2 regions of the Micromonospora sp. NPDC047753 genome follow, and region 2 is predicted to be linked to the other one. Evidence: riboswitches for the same ligand, from Rfam matches in the RefSeq annotation. Region 2 holds a riboswitch; the other holds the start of a gene.
What was found. A riboswitch is a leader RNA that binds a small molecule or an ion and turns the genes downstream of it on or off. The one in region 2 is predicted to bind S-adenosylmethionine.

Region 1 (3,378 bases), on a different contig from region 2:
TCGCCTCCGGCATCGAGCAGGAGGAGGCGAACCGGTGGATCCGCACCGCCTTCGGGGAGCAGGAGCGCCCGGTCGGTGAGCCCGCCGAGCCCGGCGAGACGCCGAAGCCACCCACCGCCCCGCCGGTCGGCTGAGCGGAAAGACCGCCGGGCGCACCTCAGGCCAGCTCGGCCAGGGCCGCGAGCAGCCGGTCCACCTCGTCGGCCGTGCTGCCCAGCCCGATGCTGGCACGCAGCGCGGTGGGCGGCAGGTCCCGCCGGCCGGTACGCCCCGCCGCCTCGCCGAGCAGACGCCGGGCCAGCGGGTGGGCACAGAACAACCCGTCCCGTACGCCGATGTGGTGCTCGGCGGCCAGCCGGGTGGCCACCTCGGTGGAGTCCCAGCCGGCGACCACGAACGAGACGATGCCGACCCGGGGCGCGTCCGGGCCGAAGGTGCGCAGCTCGACGATGTGCGGCAGGGCGGCGAGGCCGGTCCGCAGCCGGGCCAGCAGGGCCTGCTCGTGGGCGGCCAGCGCGCCCTGGTCCGCCTCGTCGAGCGCCCTGCACACCGCCGCCAGCGCGACCGCTCCGAGCAGATTCGGGGTGCCGCCCTCGTGTCGGGCCGGGCCGGTCGCCCAGGTCACGTCGTGGGTGGCCGGACCGACGTGGCTGGTGGCGCCACCGCCGGCCAGGTAGGGCGGGGCGGCGTCCAGCCAGTCGGCGCGACCGATCAGCACGCCCGCGCCGAACGGCGCGTACAGCTTGTGGCCGGACACGGCCAGGTAGTCGACGTCGAGCGCGAGCAGGTCGACCGGGGCGTGCGGGGCGAGCTGCGCGGCGTCGAGCACGATCCGGGCGCCGTGCCGGTGCGCCACCCGCGCCAGTTCGGCGACCGGCCACCGCTCACCGGTCACGTTGCTCGCACCGGTCACCGCTACCAGCACCGGCAACGCCGGGCTGCTGCCCCGGCGCAGCTCGGTGAGGGCGGCGGCGAGATCGCGTACCGCCCCGTCGGGGTCGCTGGGCACCGGCAGCCGCACCGACCCGCGCGGCCAGGGCAGCAGGTTGGCGTGGTGTTCGCCAGCGAACGTGACCACTGTGGTGCCGGCCGGCACGGCCCGTGCCAGCAGGTTGAGCGCGTCAGTGGTGTTGCGGGTGAAGATCACATGATCGTCGGCGCGAGCGCCGAAGAAGTCCCCGATCGTCTGCCGGGCCTGCTCGTACGCGAGGGTGCAGCGCCGCGACAGCGCTCCCGCCCCGCGATGCACGCTGGCGTACCAGGGCAGCAGCTCTGCCACCGCGTCGGCGGCGGCCCGCGCGCACGGCGCACTGGCCGCGTAGTCCAGGTTGATCTCGCCGGGCACGCCGAGGACGTCGAGCGACGCGGACGGCACGGTGGGCAGGCTGGGCAGCGAGGGTACGAGAGTGACGGACACGCCGGAACCTCCGGGGTCAGGGACCCCGGGTGCGACATCGGGACGGGGTCCGCGCTTGCCCAGCACACCGATCGGGCTGGGCCCGGTCATCACCCGGGGCACCCCACCGCGAACTCGACGAGGGTTGCCGGCCAGCAAGCCGGGGCTTGACGCTGGCGCTCGTGACCTGCCGGCAGCATAGCGGCTACCGATGCGACCGAACCAGCCGGCGGCGGATGGCTACGCTGACCGCATGGCCGACACCCCGCCCGGTTCACCGCTGCCGCCTGCGCCCGCCTCCCCGCCCGCGCCCGCCGGCCCGCCCATGGGTGAGACGCCGCGAATGCCGCTGCGCCGACTGGGCTGGCGGCGGTTCCTGGTGCTGGCCGGGGTGGTGCTGTTGATCGCGGCGTGCGCGGTCTTCATGGTCTTCACGCTCGGCCAGTCGCTCGGTGCGCAGGCCCTGCTGATCGGGGTGGTCGCCGCCATTCTGCCGGTGCCGGTGCTGGTCGGCTGCTTCCTCTGGCTGGACCGGTACGAACCGGAGCCGTTGAAGTATCTGATCTTCTGCTTCGCCTGGGGGGCGTTCGTCTCCACCGCCGCCTCGCTCACCGTGAACGACTTCGCGGCCAACCGCTTCGCCGACTGGGGCCTGCCGTCGGCGCTCACCGGGGTGCTGGTGGCGCCGTTCATCGAAGAGCTGACCAAGGCGCTGGGCCCGATCCTGCTGCTGGTGTTCCGCCGCCGCGAGTGGTCGGGGATCACCGACGGCCTGGTCTACTGCGGGCTCGCCGCGGTCGGCTTCGCGATGGTGGAGAACATCCTCTACCTGGGCGGGTTGGGCTACGCGTCCGGCGCCGACCGGTACGGCCCGGCCACCGGCATCCAGCAGGTCATCGCGATCTTCATCCTGCGGATCCTGCTGTTCGGGTTCGCCCATCCCCTCTTCACCTCGATGACCGGTGTGGGGTTGGGTATCGCCTCCCGGACGGCGGACCGGCGCATCCGGGTGCTCGCCCCGGTCGCCGGCCTGCTGCTGGCGATGATGCTGCACGGCACCTGGAACCTGCTGCCCACGCTGACCCAGGCCACCGGCGAGGCCATGATCATGCTGTACGGCTTCCTGGGCCTCATGGTGCCGGTCTTCTTCGGCACCGTGGGGCTGGCGCTGTGGCTGCGCGCCTGGGAGGGGCGGCTGACCGAGCGGGTCCTGCCCGACTACGTACGCGCCGGCTGGCTCAGCCCGCCCGAGGTGGCCGCCCTGAGCAGTCTCGGCCGGCGGCACGCAGCCCGCAGTTGGGCGCGGCGGGTGGCCGGCGACGCCGGGGTGCGGGCGATGCGGGGTTACCAGTCCGCCGCCACCCGACTGGCCCTGCTGCGCGACGGGGCGCTGCGCGGCCTGGACCGTAAACCCGCCGACCAGGAGCGGACCGCCCGCGAGGAGCGGGAACTGCTGGACGCGATCACCGGATACCGGTCGTTCTTCGTGGGTCGGGACCCGCAGGCCCCGGCGGGGGTCTGGGACGGCAGCCGCTACCACCTGCGCTTCCCGGACGGCACCGAGCGCGCGGTGGACGCGCCGGACGAGCCGGTGGTGCCGATCCCGGTGGTGCTGGCTCCCGCCCCGGCTCCGATGGGTTACGCCCCGCCCGCCCCGCCCGGCCTGCGCCCGGCGTCTCCCTGGCCGCCAACACACCCCTGACCCCGCCGACTACCGCCCAACCCGCGCCCGCGCCGAGCGCCCGCGCCCGCGCCGAGCGCCCGCGCCCGCGCCGAGCGCCCGCGCCCGCGCCGAGCGCCCGCGCCCGCGCCGAGCGCCCGCACCCGCGCCGAGCGCCCGCGCCGAGCGCCCGCGCCCCTGCCCGCGCCGATCTTGCAGTTTCGGTCGTCGAAAAGCGTGGAATGCCCTCTACGCCGGGACAGTAAGTGCAAGATCGCGGCCGACTCCGGTCGATCATGGAGTTGTGGTGCCTGACTTGGTG
Region 2 (3,378 bases):
CTCCGGCCCGGGGCCGGCCGATGTGCTCCGGCCCGGGGCCGCCCGACACTCCCGGTCGCGGCGCCACCTCTTCGCTGATGTCGTAGACGATTCAGCTCCACAGTGAGCGTCGGAGGCATGTCCCAGCCGCCGAGGTCGCGTGCCGCCACCAACCGGCTGGTGCGGCCACGCGGACCGCAACCGCCGCCGGCGAGCGAAGGCGGGGCCGGGGTCAGGCCGGCGGACGCTGGGTGAGGACCGCGTCCAGCAGGCCGGGGTAGAGCTTGTCCAGCTCGTCCCGGCGGAGCCGGACCAGTCGGCTGGTGCCGGCCGCCCGGGTCCGGGTCAGCCCCGCCTCGCGCAGCACCTTGAGGTGGTGGCTGCGGGTCGCCTTGGAGACGCCGAAGTCGAAACTGCCGCAGGCTGACTCGCCGCCCTCGGCGAGCGCCCGGACGATCTGTAGCCGCACGTCGTCGGCGAGTGCGGCCAACACGTTGGTGACCGGTACGGCGGTCAGGTCGGGCTCGTGCGGCTCCATGTGACCAGTGTAACCCTTGTTCGACAACCATCGAACGACGCCCTATGGTCAGTCTCGTTGGTTCGACGATACTCGAACATTGGAGTTGCCGATGCGATCCCGCGCCACCGCGTACCCACTGGTCGCCGTGCTCGGCTGGGGCGTGATGTTCCCGATCCTGGCGAGCGCGCTCCACCGGGTCGACCCGCTCAACCTGACCACCGCGCGCTACCTGCTGGCCGCCGTCGTCCTGGTCGCCATCCTGCTGCTCCGCGAGGGTGCCGGCGCGCTCCGCCACGGCGGCCGGGCGCTGGAGGTGGTGGTGCTCGGAGTGGTCGGCTTCGCGGGCTTCAACCTGCTCACCAACCTGGCGCTCGAACACGCGGCCCCGCAGCAGATCTCCCTCTTCGTGGCCACCACCCCGGTGATCACCCAGCTGGTCCGCTGGGCTCGCGACGGCGTACGCCCGAAGCCGCTCCTGCTGGCCCTCTCCCTGGTGGCGCTCCTCGGCGTCGGCCTGGTGATCACGCGCGGGAGCCTGGCCGGGCTCGGCCAGTTCGGCCTCGGTGGGCTCATGATGATCGGCGCGGTGCTGGGTTGGGGCATCTACACCCACGGTGCCAGCCGGTTCGGCGAGTGGTCCCCGCTGCGCTTCACCACACTGACCGCGCTCGCCGGCACGGCCGCCATGCTCGTCCTGAGCATCGGCGCCGACGCCGTCGGCTGGCAGCACGCGCCGGCCGCCGCCGACCTCGTGGCGGTCGCCCCGCAACTGGCGTACGCCGTGCTGGTGGGTGCCGTGATCGCGGTCCTGGCCTGGAACACCGGCGTGCAGCGACTCGGCGCCGCCAACGCCGCGCTGTTCATGAACCTGGTCCCGGTGACCACCTTCGCGGTGCAGATCGCCCGCGGCTACCGCCCGGAGCCCGTTGAACTGGTCGGGGCCGCCATCACGATCGCCGCCCTGATCGCCGCGAACCTCGCCGCCCGGCCCCGGGCCGCAGCGCTGCCCCGGACGGACGCGGTGACGGACCCGGTCGCGGTGACCGACCCGGTCGCGGTGAGTTTCCGCTGACCCAATACCTGGGATCAGTGGTAGCAGGGGCCGACAGCGTTGTCCTAGACTCGACGGCACAACTGAATACCTCATCCAGAGGGGCTGAGGGATACGGCCCGACGACGCCCCGGCAACCACCCCGCGCGCTCACCGCTGAGCGACCCGCGGGGCAGGTGCCAATTCCGTCCCCGCCGCACCGTGCGATGCGGGGAAAGATGAGAGGACTCTCGACATGACGTCGACGCTCGTCGCCTCCGGCATCGACACCGCTGCCAGCCCCGCCCGCGCCCTGGTCTGCCGTGCCTGTTCGGCCCGCTACCCGCTCGCCGCCCAGCACGCCTGTTACGAGTGTTTCGGCCCGCTGGAAGTCGACTACGACACCGCCGCGCTGGCCACCGTCACCCGCGAGCAGATCGAGGCCGGCCCGAACAACATCTGGCGGTACGCCGCCCTGCTCCCCGCCGGTCAGGACCCGGCCACCCGGGTCACCCTCGACCCGGGCCTGACCCCACTGGTGGCGGCCCCGCACCTCGCCGCCGAGCTGGGCATCACCGCGCCGCTCTGGGTCAAGGACGACAGCGCCAACCCCACCCACTCGTTCAAGGACCGGGTCGTCTCGGTGGCGCTCACCGCCGCCAAGGCCCTCGGCTTCAGCCGGTTCGCCTGCGCGTCGACCGGTAACCTGGCCAACTCGGTGGCCGCCCACGCGGCCCGCGCCGGGGTGCCCTCGGTGGTCTTCATCCCCAGCGACCTGGAACAGGGCAAGGTCATCACCACCGCCGTCTACGGTGGCGAACTGGTCGCCATCGACGGCTCGTACGACGATGTCAACCGGCTCTGCGGTGAGCTGGTGGAGACCGACGAATTCGAGGACACCGCGTTCGTCAACGTGAACGTCCGGCCGTACTACGCGGAGGGCTCCAAGACTCTCGGCTACGAGGTGGCCGAGCAGCTCGGCTGGCGAATCCCGGCGCAGGTGGTCATCCCCATGGCCAGCGGCGAGCTGCTCACCAAGATTGACAAGGCGTTCTCCGAGCTGGTGGAGATCGGCCTGGTCGAGGCGCCCGCCGACGGCTGGAAGGTCTTCGGGGCGCAGTCCGCCGGCTGCAACCCGATCGCCGTCGCACTGCACGGCGAGACCGACACGATCGTCCCGGTCAAGCCCACCGGCATCGCCAAGTCACTCAACATCGGCGACCCGGCGGCCGGCCTCTACGCCCTGGAGGCGGTCCGCCGCACCGGCGGCTGGATGGAGTACGTCGACGACGACGAGATCCGCGCGGGCATCCGCGATCTGGCCCGTACCACCGGGGTCTTCGCGGAAACCGCCGGTGGGGTGACCGTGGCGGTGCTGCGCAAGCTGGTCGAGTCCGGTCGGCTCGACCCGACGGCCGAGACCGTCGTCTTCAACACCGGCGAGGGTCTGAAGACCATCGACGCGGTGGCCGGCCAGGTCGGGCCGACCCACCACATCAAGCCCTCGCTGCGCGCCGCCCGCGACGCCGGCCTCCTGGGCTGAACGGCCTACCCGGCACCGGGGCCGAGTGGATCAGTCGGTAACTGGGTTTTCGCTGTGAGTGTGGAAAACCCGCCGCTACGGACTTGACGGCAGGAACCGGACGGCGCAAGATGCTCCGTGCGGGAGGGCATTTCGCCGAAGACTTTTGAAGTTCTTGCGACCCAACGCCGGAGGCGTTGTGCGAGTGTCCCTCCCGACCAACGTTCGATCGGGCCAGCGAGTAATTCGCTGGCCCGATCGCTTTTGTGCGGTGCACGCTCACCGGCATGAGCATCACCATCGCGTCGTTCGACGGCGCCGACCGGA

Region 1: linked by a shared signal. The riboswitch ahead of ABZ749_RS15075 (aminotransferase class V-fold PLP-dependent enzyme) and the one ahead of thrC (threonine synthase) in region 2 are both predicted to bind S-adenosylmethionine.

The regions. Positions count from the first base shown of each region.
Region 1 is NZ_JBEYSL010000148.1:7,900-11,277, forward strand. Features, by position in the region: gene ABZ749_RS15070 (FUSC family protein) at 1-134, shown strand, start outside; gene ABZ749_RS15075 (aminotransferase class V-fold PLP-dependent enzyme) at 158-1,417, opposite strand; SAM riboswitch class IV at 1,464-1,584, opposite strand; gene ABZ749_RS15080 (PrsW family intramembrane metalloprotease) at 1,608-3,098, shown strand.
Region 2 is NZ_JBEYSL010000035.1:3,511-6,888, reverse strand. Features, by position in the region: gene ABZ749_RS05310 (metalloregulator ArsR/SmtB family transcription factor) at 212-517, opposite strand; gene ABZ749_RS05305 (DMT family transporter) at 609-1,571, shown strand; SAM riboswitch class I at 1,640-1,775, shown strand; gene thrC (threonine synthase) at 1,786-3,072, shown strand; gene ABZ749_RS05295 (GNAT family N-acetyltransferase) at 3,339-3,378, shown strand, end outside.